Regions from separate parts of the Gordonia sp. w5E2 genome, predicted to be linked through region 2. Evidence: riboswitches for the same ligand, from Rfam matches in the RefSeq annotation. Region 2 holds a riboswitch; the other holds the start of a gene.
What was found. A riboswitch is a leader RNA that binds a small molecule or an ion and turns the genes downstream of it on or off. The one in region 2 is predicted to bind cobalamin.

Region 1 (9,190 bases), 170 kb from region 2:
CGTTCGACCGTCACCGCTGTGGGATCCGACGCCGCCGTCGACACATAGAGGACAGGCGTGTCGGCCTTCGGTTCGAAGGCCGCCGCGATCTCTCGGTGCTCGATGGCCTCGCGCGCCTCATCGGCAGTGGCGACGGTCCGGATCGAAACGTGGTCGCCGAGTTGTTGCTGCAGAGTCTGTGCGGCCACCTGAGTCGAGGTACTGGCACCGACCACATCGATACGCAGATCGTGCGGATCGGGCTTGTGGAATCCCCCGAGATAGGCGAGTGCCATGACGGCACCGATCACGAGCGGAACGGCGACATGCGACGCGATGGTCTTGATCGACAACGCATGGGTGGGAGCAGCGGACATCGATTACCTTCTGGGCTAGTCGAGAACATAGATCGTTCACCAGGAACGGTTGCAGAATGCAACTTGGATAGGTTGTAATATACAACTATGGCTTCACCCGAGCAACCCGATGCCGCCGAAGTCGTCGGGCAGGAATTGGTCACGCTGTCGCGGCGCCTGCGCAACGGTGCCCGCGACATCTACGCCGAGGGCGGCCTGACCTTTGTCGAGTTCTCCCTCCTCGCATTGATCTCGGACAACCCGGGCATCAACGCGGCGTCGCTGGCTCGGGCGGCCAACATCGACAAGTCGACGGCCAGCCGCCAGCTCGGCGAACTCCGTCGCCGCGGTCTGCTGCGCCGCACGCAGGACGCGACGTCGTCGAGGTCGCAATCGTTGGAGGTGACCCAGGAGGCTCTCGACACCCTGGGCGAGATCCGACGACGCAGTGGCGACGCCATCGCGCGCAGGCTCGACGCGTGGACGCAGGACGATCTCGAACTGTTCGCGACGCTGTTGCGCCGCTACAACGACGCCGACGCGACATGACCCCGATAGCCGTGACGACCGCCCTGTTCGAGCCGACGGGCGCAGCGCAGCGTGCCACCGACCTCGCCCGCGCGGGCGCAGCGGGGGTGTTCACCTTCGAGGGTCCGCACGATGTGTTCACGCCGCTCGTCGTTGCGGCGTCGGTGCCGGAATTGACCCTGCTGACCAACGTCGCAATTGCCTTCCCGCGCAACCCGATTCACCTCGCACACGCGGCCAACGATCTTCAGTTGCTCTCCGGCGGCAGATTTCGACTCGGCCTGGGAACGCAGATACGCCCGCAGATCGAGAAGCGGTTCGGCGCTGACTTCGACGACCCGGTTGGCCGCATGGCCGACAAGGTCGGCGCCATCAACGCCATCTTCGATGCGTGGGAGACCGGAGCCCCGCTGCGCTACGAGGGGGCCTATCACCGTCACACCTTGATGACGCCCACCTTCAATCCCGGCCCCAACCCGTTCGGTCGGCCGCCGGTGTTCGTCGGCGCACTCGGGCCGTTGATGACCCGCGCCGCGGCAAAGCACGCCGACGGATTGTTGGTGATGCCGTTTTCCACCGCCGACTTTCTGGCGTCGACAACCGTCCCGAACATTCGACGCGGTCTCGCCGCACGCGATCACGGCCGCGGCTTCACCGTGATCCCCGAGGTGATCGTGTCGGTGGGCACCGACCACACCGCCGCTCGACGACTCCTCGCCTTCTACGGCTCGACGCCCGCCTACCGGCCCGTCCTCGCCGCGCACGGTGCCGAGCATCTGCAGCCCGAACTCAATGCGTTGTCGAAGCAGGGGCGGTGGGCTGAGATGGCCGACCTCGTCGACGACGAGCTGCTGCACACGATTGCCGCTGTCGGTAGTCCCGCAGACGTCGCCCAGCAGATCCGCGCCCGTGTCGGCGCGTTCGACGCGTTGCGCGATCTGGACGTCCGCGTCGACGAAGTGTGTATCTATCAGCCGACACCTATCGACGTCGACCAGCTCGCGGCGGTCATCGCCGCCCTCGGCTAACAGCATTCTCACACGAAGTTACGGTACCGTAGCTTACGTGAACTCAGCCCTGGTGACCGCTGTCGCCGACCGTCCTCGCCTCCGCGGCGTCATTCATCAGTGGTCGGCCTACGTCGCAGTGGTCGCGGGCATCGCGCTGGTCATCGGCGCAGGCTCGCTGCGTGGACCGGGAGCGGCGGTCGCCTGTGCCGTCTACGCGGCAACCGTCGTGGGTCTGTTCGCCACCTCGGCGTCGTATCACCGGATCGCGTGGAAATCGCTGCGCGCACAGATACACATGAAACGTGCCGACCACTCGATGATCTTCGTGTTCATCGCGGGTACGTACACCCCGTTCTGCGTGATGGGTCTGCCGAGTCCGATGCGCTGGTGGGTGCTCGGCATCGTCTGGGTCGGCGCGGTCGCCGGAGTCGCACTGAAGATCGCGTGGCCCGGCGCACCCCGCTGGCTCGGGGTCACGCTCTACATACTGCTCGGGTGGGTCATCATCGCCGTCGCCCCGACTCTGGTCTCACACGTCGGTTGGCTCGTACTGATCCTGCTCGCAGTGGGCGGCGTCTTCTACAGCGTCGGTGGAGTGCTCTACGCAGTGCGCTGGCCCAATCCCTGGCCGACGACGTTCGGCCACCACGAGGTGTTCCACGTCTGCACAGCCATCGCGGCGCTACTGCACTACATCGCGGTCTGGCTGGTCGTCGCAGCCTGAGCGCACCTCACCTCCGAGTCGCCGCCTGCCGAAGGCCGACTCAGAGCCCCTGCGATCGCAGGTACTCGGCAAGCGCCGTGATGGTCTGCGGATTGCGCGGACCCTCGACGAGCGCCGCATACGGGAACGAGATGTAGCGGCGCTCTCGCACTGCGGTCGTCTGCGCCATCAACGGTTGCGACTCGAGTTGCTTGATCTTGGCCTCGACTGTGTTCTGCGGCCCTGCACCGTAATCGACGATGACGATGACCTGCGGATCGCGCTGCGCCGCTGCCTCCCACGATGCCGACGTCCAGGAGTCATCGATATCGCCGAAGATGTTGCGTCCGCCGGCTTCGGCGATGATCTGATCCGGTGCGGCGTTCCGACCCGAGGTGAACGGCGTCGGATCGGCGCTGTCGAAGAGGAAGACCCGCGCCGCTGCGGAGGCGGCAGGCGCCCCGGCACGCGCTGCCTCGACCTGCGCGCGATACTCGGCGGTCAGCGTCTCGGCCCGACCACTCACGCCGAAGATCTGCCCGAGATTCGACAGATCCGCGTACAACGCGTCGAGGGGTCGCACGACGCCGCGCTTGGTGGTCCCGGCCTGGCGACAGGCTTCGGTCAGCTGGTACGGCACGGCACCGGTCGAACGCACCCAGTCGGGGGTGACTCCGGTCGATTCCTTGAACCCGTAGTTCCAACCGGCAAAGACGAAGTCGGGCCGCGCGGCGGCGATGATCTCCCGCGAGAACGCCGTGCCCAATGATGGTGTCTTCTCGAAATCCGCTCGCCACGGCGATGATTCGATATCGCGCTCTTTGCCCTCGTACGTGGTGTAGCCGGCCATCCGGTCGCCCAACCCGAGCGCGAACATCAGCTCGGTGATCCCGGTGTCGTTGCTCACCGCACGATCGGGCACACCGCTCACCGACAGCGGCGCACCACAATTGGTGACCGTGACCTGTTCCCCTGCTGACTTGGGAGTCGACGACTCGACGTCGGCGCCGCAACCGGAGACCACTGTCATCGCGGCAAGCGCAGACACGACGAGTGCGCGCGGTCTGCGAAGTGCTGTCCTGGTCATAGGTGCTGTCATGAGTGCTCTTCCTCGGAGATGGCTTGTGGGACTTGGTCGTCGAAGATTATCTGCGGAACGCCTGTGCGGGGGTGGGTGACGACGTACGCACCAACGCCGTACCACTCGGCGATGTTCGCCGCGGTGAGTAGTTCGTCGGGTGGCCCGATGCACGCGATCGTCCCGTCGAGCACAACGGCGAGGGTGGTGCAGTACTGTGCGGCCATGTTGAGGTCGTGCAGCGCCGCGACGACGGTGACCCCGCGTCCGCGCGCCGCACCGAGGATGTCGAACTGATGGCGAATGTCGAGGTGATTGGTCGGCTCGTCGAGGATCAGCACGTTGGGCTCCTGCGCGAATGCGCGCGCAATGAGTACGCGTTGCGCCTCTCCGCCGGAGAGCGTGGTGAACACACGGTCGGCGAACATCTCGACGCCTGCTGTCGCCATGGCCGCCGCGCACACCTCACGATCGCGGGCACGGGCCGCCGCACCCAGTTCGCGGTGCGGTAGCCGTCCCGTCGCGACAACCTCTGCCGCGGTGAAATCGAAGTCGAGCGAGGCTGATTGGGTGAGCGCGGCGACTCGTCGGGCATTCTCCCGCATACTCACCGCACGCACGTCGTGGCCGTCGATTCGTACGCCGCCGCTCGACGGTGCCAGCGCGCGGTACACGCATCGAAGCAGGGTCGACTTCCCGCTGCCGTTGGGGCCGATCACCCCGAGGAACTCTCCGGAGTCGACCATCAACGATGCGTCGCGGATGATGCTGGTGCCATCGATCTCGACCGTGACTCCGTCGTACTCGACAGCACTCATGAGTCGATCCGGGTACGTCGACGTTGCATCAGCCCGAGGAACACCGGCACACCCACGGCCGCCGTGATCGCACCGAGCGGAATCTCCTGCGGCGGAACGACAATGCGCGCCATCAGATCGGCGACGACAAGGAACAGCGCCCCGAGCACCGGCGCGACGAGAATGATCTTACGGTGATCCGCACCGACCACCATGCGGGTCACGTGCGGCACGATGAGACCGACGAATCCGATTGCGCCGCAGACAGAGACGATGAACCCGGTCATCAGCGCGGCGATGACGAAAAGCTCGAGCCGAAACCGCGACGCGCGTATGCCGAGCGACGCGGCGACCTCGTCGCCCATCGCCAGCGCATTGAGTTGTCGTGCTCTCGCCGCGACAACACCAATCCCGATGACCACTACCACCGCGACCAACACGACCGAATGCCATGTTGCCGCGGCAAGACTCCCGAGCAGCCAAAACATGACACTCCGCGCAGCATCACCCACCGGGCGCAAGAAGATGAGCACGGTGGTCAGAGCCGAAAATCCATATCCGAGAGCGGTTCCCGTCAACACGAGCCGCAGCGGTGTGAGACCTCCCCCACGCTGGGCGATTCCGAAGACGAGCAACGTCGCCAGCAGTGCGCCGAGGAATGCCGCGGTCGGCAACGCATAGAGACCGAGTCCCGAGAAAACACCGAACAGCACTACCGCGGTGGCTCCGACCGACGCACCCGACGAGATCCCCAGCACGTAGGGATCCGCCAGCGGATTGCGCACCATCGCCTGCACGATCACGCCGACGACCGCCAAGCCTGCCCCCACGAGCGCCCCCGTCAATACCCGTGGCACACGCGAGTCGACGACGATCCAGTACGACGCGGCGTCGACCAACGAGACCGATCCCCCGGTGATCGCCGCCCACACCATCCGCAGCGACACAGACCAGCCGATCCCCACGGTTCCGTATGCGACGCCGCACGCTGCTGCCACGACGAGCGCCACACCGCAGCCGATGGCCACGGACACGGGTCGCGTCCAGGTTGCCCGCGGGTTCGCACTGCGCGTCGACATGGCCCGCCCTCCTGATCAGCCCGGAGCGGGTACAGCAGATGTCGCCACGCGCGGTCGACGACGACCGCTGCGAGTTCAACACCGACCATGTCCCGCGAAGTCGATGGGACCGCCTGAGCCAGGCGGTCACGTCGGCAGGTCTTCGGACTTCGGACACGGCACGTGATGTGCCACCTATCGACGATCGCTTCCCGGGCCGCTGGCCCAGTGCTGTTGAACGCCTTCGTTTCCGTTACCGCTGCGGGGCAGCTCTGGATTCCCACCAGATTCCCTCTTGGCTCCCACCGACAATCTCGGCTGGAGAACCGACGCCGCTGAAGTCTAGCAACGGTCTCAAATCGGGCATATGGCGCATGCGGTTTCACGAACTTCACCATCCCATCACCGCGAGGCCGACGGCGGGTTGGACGACGTCCATCCTCTCTTGGTCGGGTGGCGGCATGCCGAACATCTCACCTCGACCGTCACTGGCCGACCTCCGGATCGATCGGGACAAGACCCTGCACGCCGGCACCACCCGCCGACGCTTTCTCACCTGGGCGGGCGTCGCGGCCGGTATCGCAACCGTCCCCGCACTTTTCACCACCGACGCGGCGTCGGCTCCCCCGCCACGCCGTGGCAGTGACCTGTTCACGCTCGGTGTGGCATCAGGCGATCCGCTTCCCGACGGCATAGTCCTGTGGACACGGCTGGCCGCCGATCCGCTCGCCCGCGGCGGAGCGATGGGTCTGCTTCCGGTGCCGGTCGAATGGGAGATCGCCAGCGACGCCAGCATGAGGAACGTCGTCGCGCGCGGCGTCGAACTGGCGACGCCGGAGAACGGACACAGCGTGCACGCCGACGTGCGCGGTCTACGACCCGCCGCAGACTACTTCTACCGATTCCGCGCGAGCGGCTCCGTCTCGGCAATCGGGCGCACTCGTACCGCTCCATCGTACGGAAGTCGTCTGAGCGCGTTGACTTTTGCATTCGCCTCGTGCCAATCGTGGGCCGACGGCCACTATCCCGCATACGCCGACATGGCGGCACACGCACCGGATGTCGTCTTCCATCTCGGCGACTACATCTACGAAAAGCCCATCCCCGTCGATGGCGGCCGACGCAGGACCGCGGCAACACCTGCGTCGGCACACCGGGAATGCGCGACGCTCGACGACTACCGCGATCGGTATGCGCTCTACAAACTCGACCCCAACCTGCAGGCCGCGCACCGAGTGAGCCCGTTCATCACGATCTTCGACGACCACGAGGTCGACAACAACTGGGCCGCAGGGGTTCCCGAGGACGATCAACCCATCCCCGAATTCCTTTCCCGGCGAGCGCAGGCGATGCGCGCGTGGTGGGAGAACACACCGGTGCGTGTCGCGCAGCGACCCCACCCCACACCGACGGCCGATCTCTACGATCTGCGTGCCTACCGCAGGTTCAGTTATGGCGATCTCGTCGAGTTCAACGTTCTCGACACCAGGACCTTCCGCAGCGATCAGGCCAACGGCGACAACGACACCGCGCAGAATGCCGCGACCGCCGACCCCCGACGCACTATCACCGGTGCCGCACAGGAGAAGTGGCTGCTCGACGGGCTGGCCGCGAGCCGTGCCCGCTGGAACGTCCTCGCGCATCAGACCACCATCGCCGACCTCGCCCGCCGGAAGAACGGTGAGCGCGCGGTCAGCATGGACGGGTGGAGCGGCTACGAGGCTTCGCGCGCAAGGGTTCTCGACGGCGCCCGTGATCGCGGTGTGCGCAACCTGGTCTCGATCGTCGGCGATATCCACCGCAATGTGGTCTCCGAGTTGCGCTCCACGTATTCGCGACCGTCCCCGACCGTCGGCGTCGAACTCGCGGGCACCTCCATTGCATCTGGCGCAGACGGCGAGGACAGCGATGCCAGCGACAAACAACTCAAGGCCGCCTCACCCCACATCCGCTTCGGCAACGCTCAGCGGGGCTACGTCCTCAACAGATTGTCGTCCGACCGCTGGGAAGCGGACTATCGGGTGAGCGATTCGATTGCCGCGCCGAACGATTCGCTGCACCGTCGGGCACAGATCACGATTCCGTCAGGCCGGCCGGACATCGACGTGGTCTGACCCGACTGCTCTGCTCTGTGCGGAATCGTGCCGCTCTGAGCGGAACCGACGTGACCGATGTCGGTCCACCACCGACGATCGGTGCATGACCGATGAACAACGACCACTGCCACTACGCAAGCGCACCGCGGAAAGCCTCTTCGGGCAACGCATCCTGACACTCGACTCCGCGCTCGACGACGAGATCGGCACGCAACTGTGCTCGCAACTCGTCATGCTCTCCGACGACGATCCTGTCGCCGACATCGCTCTCTGGATCAACTCGCCCGGCGGGTCGGTGCCCGCGATGCTCGCGATCACCGACATCATGCGTCTGATTCCCAACGATGTGATCACCGTCAACCTCGGAATGGCCTACAGTGCAGGACAATTCCTGCTGTGCAACGGCACCCGGGGCAAGCGGTTCATCACGCCGCATGCCAAAGTCCTGCTGCACCAAGGATCTGCGGGCATCGGCGGCTACGCACCCGACATCGAACTGCAGGCCGACGACCTGCGCCACGTCCGCGATACCGTGCTGACGATCATCGCCGAGCAGACCGGACAGACCCGCGAGACGATCTTCGACGATTCGCTGCGCGATCACGTTTTCACCGCCTCCGAATCGGTCGACTACGGATTCGTCGACCACATCGTCACCGACATCGCACAGATCCGGCCGTTATCACCTGCCGCAACAGGTTTCGAGGTGAGCCGCGCATGAGCACGTACACCATTCCCAACGTCATCACCCGCACTCCGCAGGGCGAACGGGTCATGGATGTCTACAGTCGGCTGCTCGACGACCGCATCCTCTACCTCGGAACCGAGCTCGACGACGGCGTCGCCAATGCGCTCATCGCGCAGATCCTGCACCTCGACTCCGAGAATCCCGACATCCCGATCGAGCTGTACATCAACTCTCCGGGCGCGTCGGTGACCGCTACCTTCGCGCTCTACGACACCATGCAGTACTGCCACGCGCCGATCGCCACGACCTGTGTCGGACAGGCACTCTCGTCGACGGCACTACTGCTGGCCGCCGGCACACCTGGCCAGAGGTCGGTACTCCCCCATGCCAGGGTCCTGCTCCACCAGCCGTCGGGTCAGGGCCGTGGCACGATCCCAGATCTGATCCTCGCCGCCGAGGAGATCCTGCGGATCCGTGAGGAAATAGAACAGGCACTGAGTCGGCACACCGGGCGCGACATCGAGACGCTGCGTCACGACACCGACCGAGACCGTGTGCTGCGGGCCGAGGAGATCGTCGAGTACGGGCTCGCCGATCAGGTCATCGATGCCAGGGCCAGAACGGTTCGGTGATCGTCGGGCGCACTCTCGACGCGAGGGGGTGCACTCTCGACGCGAGGGGGTGCACTCTCGACGCGACGGAGCGCCCAGTCGACGGAATTTAGCGCCCAGTCGGCTGAACGGAGCGCCCAGTCGACCGGATACCGCGCCCGGTCGACGGTATTAACGCCCGGTCGGCCGACGCCGGTCACGCGGCCAGCGCGACCGGGCCACGCATGCGCGAGAGCGGCACGATCGGTTGCGCTGCGGCGGGGATCGAACGCAGCGTGACGGGGCG
Region 2 (9,190 bases):
TCGGGAATTGGCGAACACGATGGTCGTGCGGTTGGTCTCGATGAGGTCGACGATCGACGCCTCGACGTAGGGCCAGAGCGAACCCGCCGTCGGGGAGAACGCGTCGTCGAGCTCGTCCGAGTCCGGTGCGTCGGGTGGCGGTGGGATGTTCGCCATGTCGGGTACCGGGACGTCGACGCGGAGGTCGAAGGTCTTCGACGCCTTCGGGCGCACGACGGTGCACGGGCGGGCGCCGGAAAGGAACTCGGCGACCAGCTCGGGCGGGCGCACCGTCGCCGAGAGTCCGATGCGCTGCGCCGGGGAGTCGAGGAGTTCGTCGAGGCGCTCGAGCGACAGCGCCAGGTGAGTGCCACGTTTGGTGCCGGCGACGGCGTGTACCTCGTCGACGATCACGGTCTCGACCGTGGTGAGCGCTTCCCGTGCCGACGAGGTCAGCATCAGGTAGAGCGATTCGGGCGTCGTGATGAGGATGTCGGGTGGGGTCTTGGCGAGGAGTCGACGCTGGGCGGCGGGGGTGTCGCCCGAACGCACGCCGACGGTGATCGACGGTTCGGTGACCCCGAGTTCCTGCGAGGCGCGCGTGATGCCCGCCAGCGGCGCGCGCAGGTTGCGCTCGACGTCGACCGCCAGCGCTTTGAGTGGCGAGATGTAGAGGACGCGCGTGCCCTTGGACCGCTCGGGGCGGGCGGCGAGCGAATCGAGTGCCCAGAGGAACGCCGAGAGGGTCTTGCCCGAGCCGGTGGGCGCGATGACCAGCGTGTTCTCGCCGTCGGCGATGGCCTTCCACGCGCCCTGCTGAGCGGGGGTCGGCGCGGGAAAAGCGCCGCTGAACCACCGACGCGTGGGGTCGGTGAAGCGGTTCAGGATGGAGGACGGGCCGGGCACACATCCATTGTTCCGCACGGGTCTGACAGGACGGCACAACGTGCTGGTCGGGCGGCGAGAACCTGGTATAGAGTCGATCCACGCTGGTTGCCAGGAACCCGGTGAGAATCCGGGACGGTCGCGCCACTGTAAGTCCGACGGGAAGCGACCTGTCGCGACGAGTCAGGACGTGGCAACCAGGCCACATTGCTCCACGTCAGGGACGCGTCATCCCGGAAGGAACCCACCTCAATGGTTGCCACCTCATCACAGGCCGAACGTCGGCCCGCCGCGCTCGCCGTGCCGAACCTCTCGGTCGCCTCGGCTGCGCTCTGGCTCACCGCCACCGTGCTCATCGCCGCGCTGGCCTACTACTTCATCGGCTACGACCAGGGCGCCTGGTCGGTGTTCGGCAGCGACACCCACATCCACGAGTTCGTGCACGACTCCCGCCACTTCCTCGGCTTCCCCTGCCACTGATCTGACCCGGGAGACAACAGAACAATGGAGAAGAAGTTCATCGGCGCGGGCCTGCTATCAGGCCTGATTGCCGGAATTTTTGCGTATGTGTTCGCTCGCATCTTCATCGAGCCGGTGGTCGCGAAGGCCATCGATTACGAAGACGGCCGTAGCCACGCCGAGGAGATGCTGACCGGCGAGCACGGCCACGAGCACGAGGTGTTCACCAGGTCGGTGCAGGAAAACATCGGTGCCGGGGTCGGCACGATCGTCTTCGCACTCGCGATGGGTGCCTTCTTCGCGGTCGGGTTCACTGTCTTGTGGACCTACCTCGGACGGCGATACCCCGCCACCGATCCGCGCTGGGCGGCTGCCGCACTCGGTGCGCTCGGATTCGTGGCGTTCTTCGGCGTCCCGTACTTCGCGTATCCCGCCAACCCGCCGGCAGTCGGCAACGACGAGACCATCGCCGACAGGTCGAGTGCCTACCTCACCATCACCGTGGTGTCGGTGATCGCGGTCATCGCTGCCGTCGTCTTCGCGCTGTGGCTGCGTCCGCGCATCGGCGGCCTGCTCGGTGCGATCGCAGGCGGCGTCGGCTACCTGGTTGTGGTCACCATCGCCATCGCGATGCTGCCGAGCTTCGACGAGGTGCCGACGCCGGTCACCAACGATGGAGGCCAGATCGTGTTCCCGGGCTTCCCGGGCGACGTCATCGGGGACTTCCGCGTCTACTCGATCGCCAACCAGGTCATCCTGTGGACCGTGCTCACCACGGTGTTCGCGCTCGTCCTGGGATGGATGTCGCGCTCGCGGTCGTCGAAGCAGGTCGACGACTCCGCGACGCAGACCGTCGCCTGACCCCACCCCCGACGTTCCACACGCGGCTCGAGTTGGCAGACGCGGCTGGCACACCAGCCGCGTTCACCAGTTCGGGCCGCGTTTGGCTTATCCGGAGGTCAGTACGCAGTCGCCACACACGGCTGTCCGGTCGCCGGAGACCTGGTAGATCAGGCAGCAGCTGCGTCGTCGAAAATTCGGTCCCGCCCGCAGGTGTCCACCCTCGACGTAGGGGTGGGCGAGGAAGAGGTCGGCGTGGCGTCGGGCCGAGTCGGCGAGTTCTGGCCGGGCGGTACCGATCATCCGTGCCGCGGAGTTGATCGCCGACGCGACGTTGCCGCCGAGGACGCGCGGCCCGACCGAGTACGACGTGTCGAAGAGTGCGGTGAGTGCGTCGACAGCACTTGGGAGTTCGCCGTCGTCGGCGGGCTCGGGCTCCACCGTCGCGACGGACAGCGGGAAGGGCCCGCCGAGGTGGTCCTGCCACCAGATGTCAGCGGGGTCGGGGGACAGGTGGGTGTTGGTCACCGCTGCGGCAAGCGCCGGCGCCAGCAGCCTGGCGACGAGACCCAGATGGGTCACCGACGCCGCGACGCGCAAGGAGACGTTCGACGCCGCGCCTGCGCCCAGTGCCGTCTGGACCCGTTCGACTCGGCCCTTGATTCGTTGTGGATTCGCCAGTGCCGCATCCAGAGTCGACCATGGGCCGTCGACTGGTGCACCGGCCGCATGGGTCTCGCTCGCAAAGAATGGCCCGAACTCGGCGAACACGTGATCGTTCACGCTCTCTGCCTATCTCATCGACCGCTCGCGCGTCCAGCGAGCCCACGACGGCCGCGGCTGGACAAGCCGGGATCGCGGCTGACACAGTAGTGGAACGTGTTCTAGTTCCGGCGTTGAACGGTGGGTGGCAATGTTCGAGTGGTCCGAGGAAGACCTCATGGTTCGCGACGCGGTGCGGTCATTCGTCGACAAGGAGATCCGCCCGCATTCCGACGAACTCGAAAGCGGTCAGATGCCGCCGTACGACATCCTGCGGAAGCTGATGACATCGTTCGGCGTCGACGCGATGGCACGCGAGGGCCTGGAGAAGGAGCTCGACGCCGAGGCCGCGGGCGAGTCGAAGCCCAAGGGTTCCGGCGGCGGCATGATGAACTCGATGGCGCTGATCCTCAACATGGAACTCGCGGCCGCGAGCCTCGGCATGGTGGTGTCGATGGGCGTCAGCGTCGGGTTGACGGTGTCGACGATCCGGTCGAAAGGCACACTCGCACAGAAGAAGCGGTGGCTGCCCGAACTGGTCACGCTCGAGAAGGTCGGCGCGTGGGCGATCACCGAACCGGACTCTGGCTCGGATGCTCTCGGCGGGATGAAGACGACGGTCCGCCGTGACGGCGACGGCTACATCCTCAACGGGCAGAAGACCTTCATCACCAACGGCCCGTACGCCGACACGATCGTCGTGTTCGCGAAGCTCGACGAGGGCGACGGCACCCCGATCCGCGAACGCAAGGTGCTGACCTTCGTGCTCGACAAGGGCATGGAGGGCCTGACCCAGGGCAAGCCGTTCAAGAAGATGGGCATCATGAGTTCGCCAACAGGTGAGCTGTTCTTCGACAACGTTCACCTCGGTCGCGACAGGTTGCTCGGAGAGACCGAGGACGCGGGGTCGGGTAGTCGAGGTGACGACGGAGTCAAGGCGGGCTTCACCGCTGAGAGGATCGGCATCGCAGCACTGTCGATGGGCATCATCAATGAGGCGCAACGCCTGTCGATCGAGTATGCGAAGTCGCGCACGCTCTGGGGGCAGGAGATCGGGAAGTTCCAGCTCATCCAGCTCAAGCTCGCCGAAATGGAGATCGCACGAATCAACGTGCAGAACATGCTGTTCAACGCGCTCGAACGTGCGAAGGCGGGTAAGCCGCTCTCGCTGGCCGAGGCGTCGGCGATGAAGCTCTACTCGTCACGCGCCGCGACCGAGGTCGCGATGGAAGCAGTGCAATTGTTCGGCGGCAACGGCTACATGACCGAGTATCGCGTGGAACAGCTTGCGCGCGACGCGAAGTCGTTGATGATCTACGCCGGCAGCAACGAGATCCAGGTGACCCACGTGGCCAAGGGCCTATTGGCGCAGTAGCCGCTTGCTAGGCCAGGGCGACTTGCAAGGCCAGGGCGGACTTGCTAGGCCAGGGCGGAGCCGAGTTCGTCGACCTTGTCGATGAGCTCCGCTCCGTCGCGCGCACTCACGACACCGGAGCAATGGTCCGCGTAATCATCGAGCGCACAACCTGTTTGGTGCCAGTAGCGGGACGGCTCCGGCGTCACCCAGGCGAGGCGATGCGCGCGACGGGACAGTTCGGCGACGAGATCGGTGCGGGGGTCGAAGCCGTTGCTGCGCGCATCCCCAACCATAAGGATCGACGTGCGTCGGGTAACGAGATCGCCATGGCCGTCGAGTAGTTCGGCGAACATCCTGCCGTAGTCGCTGGTTGCCGAGAGATCGAGTCCATCGGTCGCCAGGACGGATGCGAGTGCCCCGTCGGCGACAGCGGTACGTAGCGCGGTGGTGACCACTACCGGTCGGTCGACGAATGCGACCACGTCACAGCGGTCGCCGAACCGATGCAGCGTCTGGGCAAGGCGCAGAATGAATCCGACGACCGGTCGTACCGACAACGAGACGTCGACCACCACGAGTAGCCGCACCGGGGCTGATCGGTGATTCCTGCGCCAGAGTGCGAGGGGGACACCGTCGGTACTCGTTGCCGAACGCATGGTGCGCCGCATGTCCAGGACGCCGCGGTCGGCCCGGCTGGTCACGGCTCGGGGAGCGCCACGTATGCGCGCAATGAGTCTGTGGCACGCTTGGTCGATCTGAGGTTGATCGCTGCCGATTCGACAGGGGGCGGTGTCGACGTCTGCGGGGTCACTCGCCAAGCGTTCCGACAGCGCGGTGATGAATGTCAGGAGGGCGCGTTCGAGTTCGGAACGCTGGTGGCTTGTGAGGTCGTCAGCGCCATCCTCGCCGTAGGTGTGCCGGGCGTCAACGGAGTCGAGCGCACGCAGGATCGCGGAGGCGTCGGCGAGCGTCAACGACGTGCCGTGGACGCGAGTCGTCGACCCGATCAACTCGCCGACGTCGGCGGCCGCGGCTGCGTCGAGCTCGACTGTGTAGGTGATTCCGCCTGCGACGGAGTTGCTTTCGGAGTCGACGGTGAGTTGCTCCGTCCCCGACGACACCGAGAAGTCGTTCTCTTCGCGGTGTGCGCTCTCGCCGTGTCGTTCGCGTGCTCCGGGATCGTCGGCCGTGAGGTCGCCGATTTCGTCGGTGTGTTCGTCGGCGCCGATTCGGCGAGCTGCACCTTCGAAGTCGTCGTCTGCTGCCACGTCGTCCGGCAGTTGCGCGGCAGTCCCACGAGGCCGTGGGAGGTTGGCGGAGTCGTCCTGTGGCGCCCCGCCGCAGAAGACCATGTCGAAGCCGGCGTCGAACCCGGCGGCTTCGTACGCGTATTTCGCGCTGACCGCCCGTAGCGCAGAACGCAGTCGGTCGAGATCGTGTGCTCCCACGAGCGCGATGACACGTCGAATCTCGATGGTCTCGGCCGGTGATACGGCGACACCGTTGCGCCGCAACACATGTGCGAACAGTACGGAGACGGCGTCAAGTATGCGGTCGCGTGTGTGGCCGGTGGGATCGAGGTAGGTGGGATCCATGGTCGTGGCGAATTCAGCGCCGGGCCGCGGTGCGGGCACGACCCGAGCCGAACGCTGTCGCCGTGACCGATCCGCGCGGACTCGAGCCGTCGGCGGATATCGGTGTGCCGCTACCGGATCTGTCGGAGTCCTCAGATCGTCTGTCGGAGTTCAGCATTGTTCGCGCGGTATCGAGGTCGGTGCCGAACTTCACCAGCAGCGACAGCAACGTGTGGTCCACGGCGGGGCTGTCGTGGTCGCGAGCGGATACACGTTGGCTCGCGCCCAGATACGAGGCGGCCCTTGCCGCGTCGATGACTTCGGCGATCGACGGACTCTTGCGCAGCGGCAGCTCGCGCAGTCGGCGTGCGAGATCGACGACATCGGCGATGACGCCGGACTCGACCTCAGGCGCTCGAACGGAAACGATTCGACGCTCTCGATCGGTGTCGGGGTAGTCGACCTGGAAGTGCAGGCAGCGACGTTTGAGTGCGGGGGATAGTTCCCGAGTGTCATTGGACGTCAAGATCACCCAGGGCGCCGAACGCGCAGTGAATGTGCCGAGTTCTGGCACGGTCACCTGACGTTCGGCCAACACCTCGAGCATGACCGCCTCCATGGCCTCGTCGGCGCGATCGATCTCGTCGACGAGCAGTACAGCCGGGGTAGACGTTGTGATCGCCGCGAGGAGTGGACGCGCCACGAGAAAGCTCTCGGTGTAGACGCCAACGTCCGCGCGGGCCAGCGCCGCGGATGCCTCCGCCAGCGTCGGCGCTTCGGCGAGTTCGGATCCGATTCTGTCCCTGAGCATCTGGACGTGCAGCAATTGCCTGGCATAGTCCCACTCATAAAGCGCCCTGGATTCGTCGAGCCCCTCATAGCATTGCAGGCGAATGAGTTCGCGACCTGCCGCCGCGGCGAGCGACTTGGCCAGCTCTGTCTTTCCGACACCTGCCGGTCCCTCCAAGAGCAGAGGCCGGTCGAGCAGCGTCGCGAGGTGTACGACCACCGCAAGGTCGTCGTCGACCAAATAGCCTTGGCCGTCGAGGCCTTCGATCAGATCGTCGACGGTGTCGAAACTCGTTGATTCTGTGGATAACTGGGCTGCGGTCAGGTCAGAGGCTTGCGACATGGCTCCTCGCGGCAATCGTCGTGATGAGTGGGAAGCGGGAACGGATCGGCCCGGGTGAAGGGTCAGGTCGTGACCTCACCCGGGTCGATCCGTGACTCGGGAGGTGCTCAGTCTCCCGAGGGTCTCGATTGGCGCTACGCCGATCAGTAGCTTCCGGTCATCGCATGTGTGACCATCGGGATGAGGGAATCGACGCTGCATTCACGCGGGTTGGCAGGCGTGCACCAGTCGTCCATCATGTGCTCGGCAATGGCGCGGACCTGCTTGTCCGAGGTGTCCATCGTCTCGCCGCGACCCTCGTACTTGCCGGTGTTCATTCGATTCTTCTCGTAGCTGTCCACACTGATCTGGCCGAAGTTGTCGGGAATGCCGAGGTCCTTGGACAGTCGAATCGCTTCCTCGACCGCGGCGTCGGCGGCCTGAACGGTCGTCATCTTGGAGGTGTCGACACCCAGGAGCGCCGCGATGTCGGCGTAGCGCTCGTAGCGGCTGGGCAGGTTGTACTCCCACACGCGAGGCAGTGCGATCGCGTTGTTGAGGCCGTGGTGGCTGTCGTAGAACGCGCTGACGGCGTGTGAGAGCGAGTGGATGAGACCGAGCCCGCCAGAGTTGAATGCCTGTGCGGCAATGTATTGCGCGTGCATCATTCCGGTGCGGGCCTCGAGATTGCGAGGCTCGTACACGGCGGTGCGCAGGTGATCGCGGATGAGTTCGATGGAGTACTTCGCATTGCCCAGTGACGGTGCGAAGTCGAGCCGAGAGACGTAGGGCTCCGAAGCGTGGGCAAGAACGTCGAAGCCGCAGAACGCCGTGAAGTGTTCGGGGCAGCTGTAGTACAGCAGCGGATCGTCCATCGCGAGGTCGACGAGACAGCTGTCGTCGAAAGCGACCCACTTGTGCGGTTTGTTCATATCCGAGGTGTCGGTGATGACGTACGCCCACGAGGTCTCCGACCCGGTGCCCGCCGTGGTCGACACCGCGATGTGCTTCGGGTTCTCCTTGTTGGTGGCCTTGGAGAAGCCCTCGAACTCGTTGATGTTGCGGCCATCATGCGCGATCACCATGCGGGCGCCCTTCGCGGCGTCGTGGCTCGATCCGCCGCCGACGGAGATGATGCCGTCGCATTTCTCCGACTGGTAGAGGGCGGCCGCGTCCATGCAGTTGTAGTCCTTGGGATTGGACTCGACCTTGTCGTACAGCACTACGTCGACACCCTGGTATTCGATCTTGCCGACGAGTTCTTCGATGATGCCCGAACCGCGCAAACCCGTGGTCATGAGCAGTACACGCGTCATCCCCAGGTTCTTGGCCTCGACCCCGAGCATGTCATGGGCGCCGACGCCGAGTTTGCCGTTGGGGAACGGGTGGAAGTCCTTGATCGGGAAGTCCCAGATCTGATTGAGCTCGATGGCCATGTGGCGATCTCCTTGTGACGTAACCGGTGATTCACGATCCACTCTGTGCGCCACATCACGTCCAAACAAGTCCACCTGCTCAGATGAAAAGGTGATCAGACCAGAAGGGCAGAGACGATCCTGGCCAATCGGACAGGGAGTCCAGGCGTCCTCGTCAGTCGGCGCTCGGCTCGGCGGTCGCCGACCACCGCACCGAGGTCACCGGTTCGGCGCGCACGACTGTTGCGAGGGCGTCTTCGATGTCGCGGTCATTGCGCTCGGCGCTGAACACATGTGCGGTGATCGTCACGATGCCGTTTTCGTCGTCGGTCGCGGCGATGGAGCGTACGGTCAGCTCCGGGCGGTGGACGGCGTCGAACACCATTGCGCGCACGGTGGTTTCGGCTGACTGTGGACAGGTGACCTCGAAAATGTAATTCGCGGAGGGTGATTCACGGCCGGTGTCGCCGGGGTGGCGGTCGATGAGCCTGCCGAGCGGTCGGAGCAGCGTATTCGCGAGCATCACGGTTGCGGTTCCCGCGATCGCGACGAGGAGCAGTCCGCCGCCGGCGAGAGCGCCGACAGCAGCCGAGGCCCACAGTGTCGCCGCGGTGTTGAGACCGGAGATCGACGCGCCCTGCTTCATGATCACGCCCGCACCGAGAAAGCCGATACCGGAAACGATCTGGGCGGCAACACGAGTCGGGTCGGCGTCTGGGCCGTGGAAGCTGAACGCTCCCATCACGACGAACAGGGCCGCGCCGAGTGCGACGAGTGCGTTCGTTCGCAGACCCGCTGTGCGAGAGCG

Region 1: another riboswitch for cobalamin. It lies ahead of RND64_RS06895 (FecCD family ABC transporter permease); the one in region 2 lies ahead of RND64_RS07670 (CbtB domain-containing protein).

Annotation. Positions count from the first base shown of each region.
Region 1 covers NZ_CP144213.1:1,503,689-1,512,878, reverse strand. Annotated here, with positions in the region: gene RND64_RS06925 (hypothetical protein) at 1-356, opposite strand, end outside; gene RND64_RS06920 (MarR family winged helix-turn-helix transcriptional regulator) at 444-884, shown strand; gene RND64_RS06915 (TIGR03617 family F420-dependent LLM class oxidoreductase) at 881-1,891, shown strand; gene trhA (PAQR family membrane homeostasis protein TrhA) at 1,929-2,597, shown strand; gene RND64_RS06905 (ABC transporter substrate-binding protein) at 2,638-3,675, opposite strand; gene RND64_RS06900 (ABC transporter ATP-binding protein) at 3,672-4,472, opposite strand; gene RND64_RS06895 (FecCD family ABC transporter permease) at 4,469-5,530, opposite strand; cobalamin riboswitch at 5,647-5,855, opposite strand; gene RND64_RS06890 (alkaline phosphatase D family protein) at 5,971-7,623, shown strand; gene RND64_RS06885 (ClpP family protease) at 7,709-8,326, shown strand; gene RND64_RS06880 (ClpP family protease) at 8,323-8,925, shown strand; gene RND64_RS06875 (helix-turn-helix domain-containing protein) at 9,101-9,190, opposite strand, start outside.
Region 2 covers NZ_CP144213.1:1,678,563-1,687,752, forward strand. Annotated here, with positions in the region: gene RND64_RS07665 (ATP-dependent helicase) at 1-885, opposite strand, end outside; cobalamin riboswitch at 939-1,093, shown strand; gene RND64_RS07670 (CbtB domain-containing protein) at 1,117-1,344, shown strand; gene RND64_RS07675 (CbtA family protein) at 1,369-2,184, shown strand; gene RND64_RS07680 ((2Fe-2S)-binding protein) at 2,272-2,946, opposite strand; gene RND64_RS07685 (acyl-CoA dehydrogenase family protein) at 3,077-4,300, shown strand; gene madC (MadC family VWA domain-containing protein) at 4,345-5,877, opposite strand; gene RND64_RS07695 (MadB family AAA-type ATPase) at 5,891-6,988, opposite strand; gene mdo (NDMA-dependent methanol dehydrogenase) at 7,132-8,403, opposite strand; gene RND64_RS07705 (MgtC/SapB family protein) at 8,558-9,190, opposite strand, start outside.